Regions from separate parts of the Lactococcus muris genome, predicted to be linked through region 2. Evidence: predicted binding sites of a transcription regulator. Region 2 holds the regulator's gene; the other holds the start of a gene.
What was found. The regulator HrcA, encoded in region 2, represses chaperone genes, less so after heat shock. The targets are predictions, from matches to a motif close to TTAGCACTCNNNNNNNNNGAGTGCTAA.

Region 1: a site for HrcA is predicted at 2,752-2,778, ahead of groES (co-chaperone GroES). Genes of this name have one in related genera too.

Annotation. Positions count from the first base shown of each region.
Region 1 is NZ_BAAFQO010000019.1:31,756-40,282, reverse strand. Features, by position in the region: gene bsh (choloylglycine hydrolase) at 1-283, opposite strand, end outside; gene groL (chaperonin GroEL) at 791-2,416, opposite strand; gene groES (co-chaperone GroES) at 2,445-2,726, opposite strand; gene ACGHCK_RS10130 (ClbS/DfsB family four-helix bundle protein) at 2,875-3,024, opposite strand; gene ACGHCK_RS10125 (single-stranded DNA-binding protein) at 3,406-3,795, opposite strand; gene ytpR (YtpR family tRNA-binding protein) at 3,873-4,496, opposite strand; gene ACGHCK_RS10115 (thioredoxin family protein) at 4,493-4,819, opposite strand; gene ACGHCK_RS10110 (hypothetical protein) at 4,816-5,103, opposite strand; gene pepA (glutamyl aminopeptidase) at 5,252-6,319, shown strand; gene ACGHCK_RS10100 (phosphatase PAP2 family protein) at 6,443-7,096, shown strand; gene ACGHCK_RS10095 (methylated-DNA--[protein]-cysteine S-methyltransferase) at 7,264-7,671, opposite strand; gene ACGHCK_RS10090 (methylated-DNA--[protein]-cysteine S-methyltransferase) at 7,661-8,170, opposite strand; gene ACGHCK_RS10085 (transglycosylase domain-containing protein) at 8,252-8,527, opposite strand, start outside.
Region 2 is NZ_BAAFQO010000006.1:43,559-52,085, reverse strand. Features, by position in the region: one part of gene ACGHCK_RS04910 (IS3 family transposase) at 1-91, opposite strand, end outside; one part of gene ACGHCK_RS04910 (IS3 family transposase) at 91-580, opposite strand; gene ACGHCK_RS04905 (adenine methyltransferase) at 615-791, opposite strand; gene ACGHCK_RS04900 (Spx/MgsR family RNA polymerase-binding regulatory protein) at 978-1,376, opposite strand; gene dnaK (molecular chaperone DnaK) at 1,633-3,456, opposite strand; gene grpE (nucleotide exchange factor GrpE) at 3,532-4,092, opposite strand; gene hrcA (heat-inducible transcriptional repressor HrcA) at 4,129-5,166, opposite strand; gene ACGHCK_RS04880 (hypothetical protein) at 5,312-5,740, opposite strand; gene ACGHCK_RS04875 (M15 family metallopeptidase) at 5,749-6,534, opposite strand; gene ACGHCK_RS04870 (histidine phosphatase family protein) at 6,518-7,222, opposite strand; gene ACGHCK_RS04865 (hypothetical protein) at 7,463-8,389, opposite strand; gene ACGHCK_RS04860 (hypothetical protein) at 8,479-8,527, opposite strand, start outside.

The DNA.
Region 1 (8,527 bases), on a different contig from region 2:
TTTCTTTTCCTTCCTCATATTCATTATAGTATGCGTAACCAGCAAAATTTAACCCAGCCATACATAGCCCTTTTTCATTCATGGCATCATAGTAAAGAGGATAATCTGCTATACCTGCAGCTATTCCAATCATTGCATAATAAGTATTTAAATTTTCTATTTTTCGAAAATCTAAGATATAATTTCTCGGAGTAATAGCTACAACTTCATTGTAAGATATCTCATAGTCAAAATTTCTTCCAAAGTAATGGTCTTTTGTCACGTATGTAATTGATGTGCACATAATTCCCTCCAAATTCTCAACTTAATGCTAGATACCGTGTTTATTACACTATACCCAAACAGTTTCAATAGACAATGTTTTGAATAAATTTCATACAATTGACCACATTTTATTAACTCTTCACAGCTTTAAACGTTCCCTATGAAAAGTTTACACAATTTCTAAAGTGTGAAGAAAATTCTAAGCAATCAACCGTATTCAACCACATTATAGTAGTCATTCTGCCTCATGTCAAGAAATTTCTTCCATACAAGAAAAGATTAAACACATGTACCTATCCTAGCAAAATCAAACACATCTCTGAAAATAATGATGGAACGTATAGGACATGCTAAGGCAGATACTCCCCTATTAATTTATAACCATGTTACTCAAAAATCAAAAGATCAGATAACAACTGCCCTAGATAATATACTTTAAATTATTGTCCACCTTTTGCTCCCTTTATGCATTTTATGAGTAAAGACACAAAAAGAACCCTTATTATTAAAGGGTTCTTTTATAATATTACATCATGCCACCCATCATTGACGGATCCATGGCTGGAGCAGCTGGACTAGCTGGCTCTGGTTTATCCGCAACAACTGCTTCTGTCGTCAAGATAAGACCTGCTACTGATGCAGCATTTTGAAGTGCTGAACGTGTTACTTTTGCGGGATCCACAATACCTGCTTCAATCATTTGCACCCACTCACCGGTAGCCGCATTGAAGCCGACACCTTTACCTGCAGATTTGAGCTTGTCAATGATGACTGAACCTTCATAACCAGCATTGGCTGCAATTTGGCGTACAGGCTCTTCAAGTGCACGGCGAACGATGGTCACACCTGTTTGTACATCCCCTTCTTCTTCCAGCGCATCAAGAGCAGAGAGGACTGTTACAAGAGCAGTACCACCACCAGCGACGATACCTTCTTCTACAGCTGCACGTGTTGCATTAAGCGCATCTTCGATTAAAAGTTTTTGTGCTTTGAGTTCAGTTTCTGTAGCAGCACCTACTTTAATCACAGCGACACCGCCAGAAAGTTTTGCTAAGCGCTCTTGAAGTTTTTCACGGTCAAATTCAGAAGTTGTTTGTTCAACTTGAGCTTTGAGCGTAGCTACACGTGTTGCAATTGCATCTGCTGAACCAGCTCCTTCAACAATTGTTGTGTGTTCTTTATCGACAGTGACTTTGCTCGCCTGTCCAAGGGCTTCTAAACCTGCATCTTTAAGTTCCAAACCAAGCTCTTCTGTAATAACAGTCCCACCTGTAAGGATAGCTAAATCTTCCAGTTGTGCTTTACGACGGTCACCAAACCCTGGTGCTTTGACAGCAACGACATTGAAAGTACCACGAATCTTGTTCAACACAAGAGTTGGTAAAGCTTCACCATCAACATCATCTGCTACGATAAGCAAAGGACGGTTTGTTTTCAAGATTTGTTCAAGTAAAGGTAAGATTTCTTGGATATTTGAAATCTTCTTGTCCGTAATCAAGATGTATGGATTATCAAGGTTAGCAACCATTTTTTCATTATCTGTTACCATGTATTGAGACAAGTAACCACGGTCAAACTGCATACCTTCTACAACTTCAAGTTCAGTTTGCATACCTTTTGACTCTTCAATAGTAATAACACCGTCATTACCAACTTTTTCCATAGCATTGGAGATGTACTCTCCAACTTTTTCTGAACGAGAGGATACAGCTGCAACTTGTGCAATAGCTTCCTTACCAGATACTGGGATAGCCAACTCTTTAAGTGCTTTCACAGCTGTTTCAGTAGCCAGCTCAATACCACGACGAATTCCCACTGGGTTAGCACCAGCAGTTACGTTTTTCAAGCCCTCACGGACGATAGCTTGTGTCAAAACTGTGGCTGTTGTTGTTCCGTCACCGGCAACATCATTTGTTTTTGAAGCAACTTCACTAACCAGTTTTGCTCCCATATTTTCAAAATGATCTTCCAGCTCAATCTCTTTTGCGATAGTTACACCATCGTTAGTGATAAGGGGACTTCCGTAAGATTTTTCAAGAACAACATTACGACCTTTAGGGCCAAGTGTTGTTTTTACTGTATCTGCTAAAATATCAATACCACGAACCATTGCTGAACGTGCATCTGATGAAAATTTAATATCTTTTGCCATTTTTTACTCTCTCCTGTCTTTATTTTCCTTAAACAATCGCAAGAATATCAGATTCCTTGATAATCAAGAAATCTTCGCCTTCAAATTTTACATTGGTACCCGCAAATTTTTCAAAGAGAACTGTATCACCAACTTGTACTGTAGGTGCAATAACCGTTCCATGATGAGTTGTTTTTCCTGGACCTACTGCTACTACTTCAGCAATCTGCGGCTTTTCTTGGGCCGCTGAAGCCAAGACAATACCACCTAAAGATTTTTCTTCTTCCTCTTTTATACGCAAAACAACGCGATCTGCTAAGGGTTTCAACATGTTATTCCTCCATTTTTGTTTTATTTTAGCACTCTTTAAGTTTGACTGCTAACTTATATCTCTTATTTTACCGCGAAGGTCAAAATTAGTCAAGAAAAAAACTCTTTTTTCTATCTTTGGAACCTTTTATTATGAAGGCGTATCTTCTTCAGAGCCCAATCATAATAGAGGCAAGAGAGAACTGAAAATACTGCCCTAAGCTTGTCGTTCCAGTCCACGAATAAAAACTCTCTGTGTAGAGCGCTTTATCAAAAAATTGTCGCAAGGGACTAAGCCTTTCTTCATGACTCACAGACATTTTTTCTTGATTGCTCTAGTAGGGAGTTATTTGCTGCTTTTCTCCAAAATATTGGTTCATTTCCAACTATAGAGGAGGGTAAAAAGTCTTGATTCTCCCTTACATAGTTTTGTAAAAGTATCTGCCACTCACAAAAATGCACAAAGACATCATATATGTTTTTGTCCCGCCCCTAATGTGCTTTCCCTACCTCGTTCATAGCCAAACTTAAAGTTGCTTTCTCGTGCTTCAAGAGAGTTATACAACCAAGTTACATATTTTACTCCAGTTTTCCTATGAAAAAAGAAGAAGTTCTTCCTTTATTTTTCGCGTTTGTATCCTTCTTCCTCATCCTTCATTGTTTCCTTTATATTAGCAGAAGAAAAATGGTTTTTTTCGCTGTCAAAAGGGAAGTTCTTCTTCTTTCAAATCTAGAGGCTCACTTTCTACATTTCCCTGTCGCATGGCGACTGTTGCACGGCTCTCCAAAAGATCAAAGTTTTTAACCAAAACTTCTGTCACATAGCGTTTCTGTTCCTGTTTATCAAGATAAGTTCGCGTTCGTATTTCTCCTTCAACCGCAAGTAAAGCTCCTTTTTTAGCATAAGATGCACAATGTTCAGCAGCTCTTTCCCAAAAAACTAGGGAAATAAAGTCCGCATCCTTCTCACCTTCTGCATTTTTGTAGCGTCTTTTAACTGCTAAATTTATCCTAAGCAAGCTCTTATCGTTTGTCGTCTTACTTAGCTCTGGGGTTGCAACAAGCCGCCCAATAAGTAGTGTTTTATTCATCGTTTTACCTCCTGTTATTAATAATACGAAAAAAGATTCCAACTTTCACTGGAATCTTTTTCTTTATTTTATTTTTTTTAAGCTTGCCACATTGTTTCTGGGTCAAAAGCTGCACCAGCTGTCACGTCTGTTTGTAGGTCAATAATTCCACGAACTTGTGGCGCATTTGGCAAATCAAGCTCACGCGCTGAACATAACATACCAAAGGAAGGTACACCACGCAGAGCACCAGGCCAAATCAAACTTCCTGAAGGCATCATAGCACCTGGTAAGGCTGCAACTGTTTTCATACCAACAAAGGCATTAGGTGCGCCACAAACGATTTGCACAGGTTCTTCTAATCCCACATCTACTTGACATACATGCAAATGATCACTGTCTGCATGATCTTCCATTGTGAGAATCTCCGCCACAACGAACTTGGGCTGTCCATCATATACAAGTTGCTCTTCAAACCCTGCTTTACTCAATCTTAGGTTAAGCTCTGCAACCTGTGCTTTAGTCAAAGCGTTTTGCCCTTGAGCCAAATCTGGCCACTCTTCTTTAACATTGAAAATATTCCAAGCTACTGTTTGCCCAGTATCTTCACGGAAGACACGCGCAACATCCGCCTTACGCTCGTAGTTTACGTCCGCTCCCTCATTGTTCGCCACAATAAGCATGAGGACATCACCCACATTTTTATTATACGTTGCAATCATTTTCTTTCTTCTACACCCTTCAAAAATTCACTCACTTCTTCTTTTGTTTTACGCAATTTATTAACCAAACGGCCTGTTTCCTTGCCATTTTCAAGTGTTACAAAACTAGGAATGCCCATGATTCCCCATTCGATAGCTAAGTCCATAAATTCATCACGATCAACTTCTACAAAGTTAAAATCTGAAAACTCTGCTTCGAGTTCTGGCATTCTTGGTTTGATGAACGTGCAGTCGGGACACCAGCCTGCAGTAAAGAACAGCACGTGTTTGCCATCTGATTTAACAATTTCAGCAAGCTCTTCGTAATTTTTTGGAATAATCATAAATACTCCTCTCCTAACTCTGTAATTTTCAAGGTTTCTCCATCAATTTCAAAATTGATATTTTGGTTTTTCCCAACAACCACACCACCTTTATAAATAGCTCCTCGATCAGCTTCTTCAAAGAGCCAGACCACTTGAATATCTTGATCGGCAAAAGATTCGCGTACAGCGTCAATAAGCTCCTCGCGCAAATTACCCTCAATATGTTTGTAGCCTCGGTAAAGTATCTGCGCGCCAGCTATAGCGGCAAGCAAACCCAAGCCAACTTTAAAATATTTTTTCATATAAAAATTTTAACATAAAATCTTTCATATTAATACTTATAATTACTCCTCCTTCCTCTTGTACCAGTTGCCCCCTCCTGACAATATGTTGTCATATGTTACCTTTAAATGCTACAATAAGGGGTATAAAAAACCAAAGGAGCCTCACATGACTTTATTTAGCAAGATTAAAGAAATAACTGAAATCCAAGCAACCAGCGGCTATGAAGCCCCTATGCGTGACTATATGCGCGCACGCATGATTGAGCTAGGATATAGCCCTGAAACTGATGGCCTTGGAGGCATCTTTGTCACAAAAGAAAGTCAAATAAAAAATGCTCCACGCGTGATGATTGCTGCGCATATGGATGAAGTTGGTTTCATGGTTTCCTCCATCAAATCTGACGGAACTTTTCGCGTTGTCGCTCTTGGTGGATGGAACCCCTTAGTTATTAGTGCCCAACGTTTCACTCTATTTACACGTGATGGTCAAAAAATCCCTGTCGTTACCGGCGGCTTACCTCCACATCTTTTACGCGGTGCTTCCGGAGCACTCACTTTGCCACAAGTTGAAGACATTATCTTTGATGGTGGTTTCATGAACAGAGAGGAAGTTTTAGAATTTGGGATACGTCAAGGGGATGTTATCGTCCCAGAAGCTGAAACTATCTTAACTGCCAATGGCAAAAATGTTATCGGCAAAGCTTGGGATAACCGTTATGGTTGTCTTATGGTTCTAGAACTTTTGGACTACCTTAAAGATAAGGAATTGCCTGTTACATTAATTATTGGCGCAAATGTCCAAGAAGAAGTTGGTCTGCGCGGCGCTCATGTTTCAACACGAAAATTCAGACCTGAGCTCTTCTTCGCTGTCGACTGTTCACCGGCAACGGATACATTTGCTAATGACAACGGTCGTCTAGGTGCAGGCTCACTGCTCCGTTACTATGACCCCGGACACATCATGCTTCCTGGTATGAAAGATTTCTTGCTCAATACAGCAGAAATCAACGGCATTAAGACACAAGCCTACATCTCCAAAGGCGGCACCGACGCTGGTGCGGCCCACTTGCAAAATGAAGGCATACCTTCAACAACAATCGGCGTATGTGCACGTTACATCCACAGCCATCAAAGTATCTTCAACATTGATGACTTCATGGAAGCTCAAAACTTTATTCGTGCCATTGTGACATCACTTGATAAAGAAAAGATTTCAAAGATTAAAAATTATTAGTTTACAAAGAGGCAGCCGCCTCTTTTTAGCGGTAATTCGCTAAAATCCCTCTAGCATTCATCTTTGTTTTAGATAAAAAGTAAAAAATAAAAGTCATTTTTCAAATAAGATATGAAGGAAACTATGAATAAAAAAATCTACTATAGCTTAGGTGCTGTGGCACTAGCTTTATTTATAATACTCACTGTTATTGTGAAGCTCCATTACACCCATTCTCCAATGCCATATATTGATCCCTACTTGCAGACAGCTGCATGGCACTTGCAAGACAACACTTTTCTTATACAAGTTTCATCTATTGTTGCAGTCCTTCTAGGGGATGCTCTGGGAGCTATAGTTGCGCTAATCATTATTGCGGTTCTTTTTATTAAAGATAAAGTGTCAGCGATTTGGCTGGCCCTTGTTTCGGGAATAGCTGTGGGAGGCAATGCGCTCATCAAGCTCATCATTGGTCGTGAGCGTCCAGAACTGCACCGTTTTCCTGCCTTTTTCGATCAAACTGGGAAAAGTTTTGCGAGTGGGCATACGACTTTTGCAGTCGTCCTGTTTGGTTGTCTCTTTTTCATCCTCTTACAATATCTTACTTCTATATGGAGCAAGTATTTAGCTGGTCTCGTGACTTTATTCCTAATCTTTTTAACAATGTTTTCTCGTGTGCTGCTTTGGGTGCATTATCCCTCTGATACCTTAGGAGGATTGCTTTGGGGCGTTTCCATTATCTGCTTTACTTATCCTACTTATCTTCACTATAAAAAACGTGCTCTTCAAGCAAGTTGAAAAACACCATATAATTTCTCCTTCATATAATCTGAGGCAAAAAATCCAAAATAATCAAAAATCGCTCAGTTTCGGCAAAGAAAATGCCGTAGTTGAGCGATTTTACTTTTAGGACTTAGCTTGAACTCCGTCGAATTTCGACTTTTCTCCCAGCCTCTTTTTTTCCTTTATTTCCTGTTTAAATTTTTTTCATACTCTAGAATTTTCTGTTTTATGTGTACAGCATCCTCCTGCCCCATGAAACCTCCCAAGCTTCCGTCTTTACGAGTGACTCTGTGGCAGGGTAAAATTACAGGTAGGGGATTTCGTGCTAAAGCTTGTCCTACAGCTTGTTGAGCTTGAGGACTGCCGACACGGGCTGCCATTTCTTGATAACTAATCGTAGTTCCCGCAGGAATTTTTTGTAGTTCTAACCAAACAGCTTGCTGAAAGGCAGTACCTCCACTTAATTCAAAGTTCTGGTTATTAGTAAGTTCCTCATAGGTCACTTCTTCATGTTGGTTATCAAAAAAAACTTGGATAATTTGTCCTCTCTGATTACGTTTCACCGAAAGCTTAATTTCTTCATTCACCACATGCAACCTCCTCCTCGAAATGCAAAAGCCATTGTTTTCTCCATATTCCCGCTGCGTAACCTGACAGTTGCCCTGAACTACTTTTTAGTCGATGGCACGGTATCACAATAGCAAAATGATTGGAAGCATTTGCTGCTCCAACTGCAATGCTTGCATTGGGATTGTCTATTTTTTGAGCAATTTCCTTATAGGTTTTCGTCTGTCCAAATGGAATCTGCTCAAGTTCACGCCAAATCTTTTTTTGAAATGCCGTACCTTGAAAAACCAAGGGTAAGTCAAATTCTTTCCGTATTCCTGAAAAATACTCCTGCACTTCTTCTTCAACAAGACGGGAGACAAAGGTCGGGCGTTCTTCCAAGTCTGCTCCTAGACCGTCTATTTTCTTTTTCAAGTTCTTCCGCTCAACAAATTCGAGAAGATAGAGGCTTTCATAATCACTAATACTCAGCATTTCCCCTATGGGTGTCTGAAAATGATTTTTATAGAGAACTTTCTTCATGTGCTTATTATAGCACATGAAAAGCGATAGTTTTCGATAGTGAGTCCCTCTTTTGAAATAAAAAGGAGCCAAAGCTCTTTTTTACTTACTGCCTCCCAAAATCTTACTCCAGGCATCATTATAGTTGGCCTCTGTACCACCGATACCAAACTTAAACTGTGTCACAGGTGCACCATTTTTCGCCCAATAGCTCGTGGTTGTTGGGCCTGAAACCTTGACGTTCTTAAGCTTTCCTCCAGTCACCGTGCCTGGTTTTTGTCCCGTAGACTTGAGGACTGTACTCTTAATCACATCTGGATCCTTACTTGGGTCTGGGAATTTTTCTCCCGGCCCAAAGATATTCGGGTCAGCTGCTGC
Region 2 (8,527 bases):
AGAGGGAACTGGAATTGTCTTTGGAGGCTTTGAACAAGTCGGGATTTTCCCGAATTTGTTGTTCCATTCGAAGTCTCCTCAAGCCTTTTAAATACTCTAACTCAGCACGTAGGTAAAGATTCTCTTCTTGAGCTTCCGCGAGTTGTCTCTCAAGCTCTGAGTGCTCCTCTTTTGATTTCTTAGTCTTCTTAGATTTAGGCTTTGACAATTCATTCTCTTTTCTAGGTCTTCCACGAGGCTTTGAAATAAAAGCAAATTCCCTCTCTTGACGGTACTCTTTAACCCAACGAACAATCACTGTACAATTACTCATGTTTAATTGTTTGGCAACTTCGCGATAAGACATTTCACTTGTTAAGTATAAGTTTACCGCATTGCGTTTAAAATTGGAATCATAAACAGTATTGTGAGGGTTGCGTTTTAACCCCTCTTCTCCAAATTTTTTATAAGCATTAACCCATCTAAGAGCTACTTCATGGTTAGACAGTCCATATTTATCTCTTAGAAATGTATAGCCTCCCACTCCTGAGAGATAATCATTCACAACCTTAAGTTTGAATTCAAAAGAATACTTTTTCATAAGAAAAGACCTCCAAAAGTTAGATTTTTCTAGTCTAACTTCTGGGGGTCATATCACTGTGCTGTGCTGTGCTGTGCTGTGCTGTGCTGTGCTGTGCTGTGCTGTGCTGTGCTGTGCTGTGCTGTGCTGTGCTGTGCTGTGCTGTCTGATTATAGAGCATGGCTTTTTCCTCGTCAAGTATATTGTACACATTAAGTAACACAATATACATATTATATAATGTTATTGTAATCTTTTTCTTACCAAATTCAAAGTGATATCATAAAAATGATGGTGTGGAGAATAGTTACCAATAAAGCCCTCAAACAAAAAAGCACTTAACCCTTGCATTCTTGTACAGAGGATTAAGTGCTTGTTTCATTTTTGAGACTTTTGCCCCAATTTCTTTTTTCAGAGCCTAGCCCGTTCGAACTTCTTGACTTGCCAAGTCGACAATTTTCTTACTTGGTTTCTTTAAAAATTTTTGCATTTCCCCTTCATCAAAACCTATTTGAAGATGCTTTTCATCCAGCATAAGCGGCACTTTTAGTAACGTAGCATTTTCTTCTATCAGTTCCATAAAGTCTTCTAATCCCAGACCATTAGGGTCGATATCCAAACGCGTGAATGCCCTTGTCTCTGTAGAAATAATCTCTTCTATACCATTTTCAGTTAGGGAAACGATTTGTAAGATTTCTTCAGTGGAAACCAACTCTGTCAAAATGTCAATTTCCACAAATTTTATTCTATGTGCATACAACCAACTCTCCGCTTTCTTTGTCTCCTGGTTAGAAGATACAGTATAAATCTTGAGCATAACAACCTCCTTTCTGTTAAAATTTAAAACTAGACTCTTTGCTACTTTTATTATCCTATTTTATGAAAACGAATACAAACAAAATGCTTTTCATATAAGCCTGAGTCAAATAACTCAAGGCATTCCAATAAAAATCACTGTTTTTATTAACATCACCGATGAGCATAAATCTATTCAACATAAAACCTGTTATTAAGGCACAAAAAAAGTCCAAGGGATATAACCCTTTGAACTTTTAATTTTACTTTTGACTGTCTTATTTCACTTCTTCAAAGTCACCATCAACAGTGTTGTCATCTTTAGAATCATTTTCTGTTCCCGCTGCTTGACCTGCTGCTGCTTGTTCAGCGCTTGCTTGTTCGTAAAGTTTTACTGCAAGATTTTGAGCGATTTCGCTAAGTGCTTCTGATTTTGCTTTAATGTCAGCGATATCATCGCCTTCGAGTGCCTTTTTAAGTTCTTCCTTAGCTTCTTCTGCTTTCTTAACTTCAGCTTCGTCTACTTTACCTTCAAGCTCTTTGAGTGTCTTTTCAGTTTGGAAAACAAGAGCATCTGCTTCGTTACGTGTATCTACTTCTTCTTTACGTTTTGCATCTGCTTCTGCATTTGCTTCTGCATCTTTCATCATTCTGTCGATTTCTTCATCAGAAAGACCTGAGTTAGACTTGATAACGATTGTTTGTTCTTTTTGAGTACCCAAATCTTTCGCTTTAACAGAAACAATACCATTTTTGTCAATGTCAAATGTTACTTCGATTTGTGGCACACCACGTGGTGCTGCAGGAATGTCTGTCAATTGGAAGCGGCCCAATGTTTTATTATCCGCTGCCATTGGACGTTCACCTTGAAGCACGTGGATATCAACTGCTGGTTGATTGTCTACTGCTGTTGAGAAGATTTGTGATTTAGATGTTGGGATTGTTGTATTACGTTCAATAAGTTTTGTAAAGACAGAACCCATAGTTTCGATACCAAGTGAAAGTGGAGTTACGTCAAGAAGGACAACGTCTTTAACATCACCTGAGATAACGCCACCTTGGATAGCAGCACCCATGGCAACAACTTCGTCAGGATTTACTGATTTGTTTGGAGTTTTACCTGTTTCTTTTTGCACAAGATCAACAACTGCTGGAATACGAGTTGAACCACCAACAAGGATAACTTCATCGATATCTGATGTTGAAAGTCCTGCATCCGCAAGAGCTTGACGTACAGGTTCACGAGTTGCTTCCACCAATGAAGCAGTCAATTCATCGAATTTTGCACGTGTAAGGGTCATTTCTAAGTGGAGAGGACCCGCAGCACCTGCAGTGATGAACGGCAATGAAATTTGTGTAGAAGTTACACCTGAAAGGTCTTTCTTCGCTTTTTCAGCCGCATCTTTCAAACGTTGAAGCGCCATTTTATCTTGTGAAAGGTCGATACCGTTTTCTTTTTTGAATTCAGCAACCATGTAATCGATGATGGCTTGGTCAAAGTCGTCACCACCAAGTTTGTTGTTACCTGCTGTTGCTAACACATCGAAGACACCATCACCTAACTCAAGGATAGACACGTCAAATGTACCACCACCAAGGTCGAAGACAAGGATTTTTTCATCTTTGTCTTGTTTGTCCATACCGTAAGCAAGCGCTGCTGCTGTTGGTTCATTAACGATACGTTCTACTTCAAGACCGGCAATTTTACCTGCATCTTTTGTTGCTTGACGTTGCGCATCATTAAAGTAAGCTGGAACGGTGATAACTGCTTTTTCAACTTTTTCGCCCAAGTATGCTTCAGCTGTTGCTTTTAGGTTTTGAAGAATCATTGCTGAAATTTCTTGAGGAGTGTATTCTTTACCACCAGCAGAAACTTTTTCATCTGTTCCCATTTTTGACTTGATTGAAATAACTGTATCAGGGTTTGTTACTGCTTGACGTTTCGCAGCATCACCAACTTGAATTTCACCGTTTTTAAAAGCAACAACAGATGGTGTTGTACGGTTTCCTTCTGGATTTGGAATGATTTTTGCTTCAGTTCCTTCAAGAACTGCTACTGCTGAGTTTGTTGTACCAAGGTCAATACCGATAATTTTAGACATATGCTTTACCTCTTCTTATTTTATTCTTTTTTATCTATTCTTATAGTTTAAGGACATTTCGGTCACTTTGCTTTCTTACTGTGCAACAACAACCATCGCTGGACGAAGGATGCGGTCATGGAGCTGATACCCTTTTTGGAAGACTTGAACCACATGATCTGCTGGATGTTCATCATCAACTGGAACCGTTTGAACTGCCATATGGAAGTTCGGATCAAAGGCTCCATCAGCTTTAATCTCTGTTACCCCTTCTTCTTCAAGAGCATTTATCAAACTTTCCCGCGTCATTTCTAAACCTTTTTTAACATCTTCTGTCAGACCTTCAACTGCAAGTGCACGTTCTAGGTTATCCAAACTTGGCAAAATCTTTTTGGCCAGATCTTGCGAACGGTATTTTAAGATACTTGAACGTTCTTCATTCGCACGACGTTGGATGTTTTGGATTTCTGCGCTGATGCGGAGAAACTTATTTTCCCATTCTTCAGCTCTCGCTAGGGCTTCGTCAAGTTCAGAAACTTCTTCTTCTACGATATCTTCAAGGGCTTCCTCTGTGAGTTCCTCAACTGCTTCCTCAGTCACCTCATCCACTTTTTCAGCCTGGACTTTCTTCATATCTTCTTTCTTTTTTTCAGCCATGTTGTTTCCTTTTCTTTTAAAAAATTTCATATTATATTAACTTATCTCATAGTGATTCCCATCAAGGTAACGGTAGTAGTCCATCAATTTCATACTGAGGACTTTAGCAAGTAAGTCCAGCCTACTCAAGGTTTTTTGATAATCTTGTTCTACAGGACCGATAACTGTCAAGGTCCCTAGTCCCCGATAAGGAATGACAAACTTTTGACTAATCAATGTTAAGTTTGCAAAATAGGATACATTATCAATAACTACTGAACGCATCTCCTCTGTATTTGTCAGTGCTCGTATTTCTTGCGCCATGCGCGCATCGTCACTTAAAATTTTATAAAGCTCAGACAGGTTGTCCGTCGCAAACTCAAAAACATGTTCACGCCCACTACTTGTCAGCTTTTCTGTAAGTAAGTCAGCAAATACAGTATCAAAGAGCCTTAAGACGTCCGTTGTTACTTTAAAATAACGTTGAACAATCTGCGGAATTTCCGTTCGTAACGCGTAATGCACTTCCAAAACCTTCTTACCTACCAAACGTTCCTTAATGAGATGGGTGAAGATTTGTAAATCTTGCTCACTCATACTTTTAGGAAGAACAAATTGGTTGGTACGAATCTCACCTGTCGCTAGACCCATCACTGTTAATATAGAGTGATTATCCAGAGTAACAAGCTCAAAAGACTGTAAAACTTGTTCGCTTTGAGGAACATTGAGTACAAAGGAAGTTAGACCTGTCAGACTTGACAAAATCTCACTCGCCCTTTCAAATAAGTCCGAAAGACGGTAAAATTCGCCGTCAAAGGAGCTCATAATTTCGAAAAGATCATTTTGTGTAAATTCTTCCAAGCGTAATACATTTTCAATAAAATATTTATAGCCTGAAATACTAGGTACACGTCCACTCGATGTGTGCTCTTTTTGGATAAGACCAAGATTTTCTAGCACTTTCATGTCATTTCTGATCGTTGCACTCGAAGCCTTAATTTGTTCCAGCAAGGCATTTGAACCTACTGGTGTATGTTCTTTGGCGTAAAGAGAGACAATCAAATTCAAAATCTGCTGTTGCCGTTCTGTAATCATACTTGTCTCCTTTCTTCACATTTAGCACTCGATACCCTTAAGTGCTAACAATATTATTATATCCCTTATTTGATAACTTGTCAAGAAAAAAGACCAAAAAATTAGCACTCTTTTTTATAGAGTGCTAATTTTTGGCTTTTGGTCATTAAATCAGCCCAATATCCTTGGCGACAAAGCGAATACTCAACAAGCTGACAAGGAGAACAGCTAGTGGAAACAATAGACTTAAACTTTGCTGCTGTGTGAAATACTGATAAAGCCAATCAATAATTACCAGAGCTGCTGCAACCTCCAAAAGCAGCATTCCGACATGAAAAAAGCGGATAATCAAAAGAATGATTAGAAATACAAGTAAAATTTGTATCACACTTTGCCATTGTGCGACTGGAGCTAAGACTTGATTAATAAAACTTGTGACTGTACGACTTGTATTTTGGAAAACAGTTGTGAAGGGATTAGGACTTGCTAAAAGCCTTTGTGCTACACTTATTAGAGTGTAGAGAAATAAAGCAAGGTTAGCATATAAAACAAGATGCGCTTTGTTCAACATAGATGTACGGTTCCTTTTAAACATGTTTCCTTTCATTGAGGCAGTAATTTTAGATATTCTTCAAGCGTAAGATCATGTTTTGCCATATATTTTGCGTTATCTATCCCTACATAGCGGAAATGCCAGTCTTCATAATCTACTCCCGTGGAAGACTTTCCTCCCTCAGGAAAACGTAAAATGAAGCCATAATTCGGAGCAATCTTTCTCAGCTCTGCCACAACATCTTTGGGGCTTTGATTTAAGGCATCCACTGTCGATATATCCACAGCCAAGCCGGTTTGATGTTCTGAACTTCCTGCCGGCTGTGAATAAGTTTTGACATTATTCTCTGCTTCTTCCCGGGAAATTGGCTGTCCTGTATTGTTGAGCGAACCTGCAGCACCAGCCATTTCACGCTCTACGTAGCCATTAAAAAGTTGCTCTTGATAGGCTACTGAACGATAAGCTGAGATGAGATGCTCAGAAGAATCAATGGCTTGAGCCGCTCCTAAAAATTTCTCCAGAGCTTCCGCAATGCGGCTGTCCACTTGAACACCAGCAACGGTTGTTAGATGAGGAGAGAGTTCTTCTTTAGGATGCGCTCTATTCACCAATATTAAATTCCAATCTGACTGATGTGCTTCTGGTAAATCTGACTTTTTGTTTTCAGATTTGGGACTTGAGACTGCCGATTTGTTCGAACTTGTCGTTTCTTTAGTGCCTTGTGATTGAAGTTTATTCACGGCAAGCACACACAGAAAAATAAAGGTTAGGAGAACAAAGATCCCTCCAAAAATTCTTCCTTTTTTTAATTTTTTCTTTTTAGTCTGTCTTTGCATTTTTCATCACTTCTGCTCCAAGCTTACGGTAAGCCATGGAACCAATTTCTCCAACTTCAAACTTCCCATTTTCAAAACTAAGATGTGTCACAGAGCCATTGTCTAAATTATACGGGCGTTCCATATCGGGCTGAAGCATCTTGACATAGCTCCCAATGGTCATGCCATGACTCACGACAACGATATTCTTTGCCCCAGCGGCCTCTGATTCAGCAGCCATATCCGCAAAGCCACTCATGATGCGTCCAGAGAGTTCTTCCCAGGTTTCAGCCCAGCCTGCAGTATCTACTTCATAGATTGCACGCGCCAGTTCTTCATCTGTCGGAAATTTGCCAGTAGCTCTCCAATCCTTTTCATCAAATACAATCGGAAGAACCCCATCAAATAGCTCTCCATCATAACCTCCATCAAAGGAGCCGAAACACCACTCACGGATGCGCTTGTCCATCTTGTAAGGAATATTTTGATTGTCTGAATACTCCAAGATGAAGCCCATAGTTTGAATAGTTCTTCCGGAATCAGAGGAATAGGCGCGATCAAATTTTAATCCCTTTTCTTTGAAGCCTAGCCCTAATTCCATAACACCACGTTCCCCCTCTGCTGTCAAAGGGGTGTCAGACCAGCCTTGCGCACGACCGATTGTATTGAACATTGTTTTTCCGTGCCTTACTAAATAAATCTCAACCATGAATTCACCTTGTCTTTTTTCTATTCTATATCTTAATATTATACTTTATTTCACAGCAATTGAACAGAGAAAAATAACTTCTGTTACCCAAGAGACTTGATTTCTAGCTTAGTTCTCACTCTTTTCTTGACTTGCCTGTGCAGACGCTTCACATTGGCTAAACCCGCTCAGCAAGTTTGAGATAAGCCTTACTTGTTGAAGTGTATCAAAAAAATCCCTTCTTTCAGAGATTTCTTCTTTTCACTTTCCAAAAAATTGCCGCAACCAGCTGAGTTTTTTCAACGCGCTTAGAAATAAGGCAGAAGCACAAACTCCTGTGACAGCCCCGCCAGCACTGGCAGCATTAACTGCAATAGAATGCTTACGCACTGCTTCTTTTTCGACCTGGCTTCCTTCATCTTGAATATTTGTATTTTTTGCCGTTTGTTCTCCTTCCAAAGCCACAAGTCCTTGACCTAAGCGAGTGTACGCTTTATCTGACAAAGTTGCTGTATGAGAAGCAGAGACTTGTGGTTTTGAAATTCCCTTATTGAGCAACTTTTCCACTTGTTCTTTTTTACTCTTCTCATCAGCCCTCTCGTGAAGATTAGATGTTTCTTGTCCCAAGCTTTCAAGCTCTCCTATAGGAACGACTGGCGTGATTGGGGCAGGATATTCTGGAAGAAGTGGTGCTACAGTTGGTAGAGTGAAATCAGGTTGCATTGGTATTAGTGGTGGAGCAGTTGGTGTAATAGGCTTAGGCGGTTCTACCGTTACTGGCGGAATCGTCGGAACGGTTATATCTGGTTTTATCGGTATTAGCGGTGGCATTGTTGGTGTAATGGGGTGTGGCGGTTCAGTCGTCACTGGCGGTACGATTAAATCAGGAGTTTCTGATACCTCTTGCCCCCCTGCCGTTGACGTATCAATGTTCGCCTCCTCATGCGTTAAATGGAAAGTAAGATTTTTATCGCCTGTGTGGTTCTCCGATAGGTCCCAGACGTTCTTGCCCATATCCTGCTCGGCACCCTGAGAAAAGTTTTCTGGCAAGACCATGTTATATGCTGCCGTACTCCCTTGTATCCCATCAGCAGCGGAAAGAGAGAGTGCTTTGAGAGGGGCAGGACTTGTTGTGATGCTCCCAACTAAAGCGACCGTTAAACTGATGACTTGTTTTTTATTTCTCATATAGCTTCAAAACTCCTTTCTAATGTTTTCCTTTTTGTTCACAACCCCTTTAAACGGTATATAAACATTTCTCCAGAAACTTCTGGAATTTATTTTCTCATATGCGGGCTTGTCTTAAGCAAATCTTCAAAGAAAAGT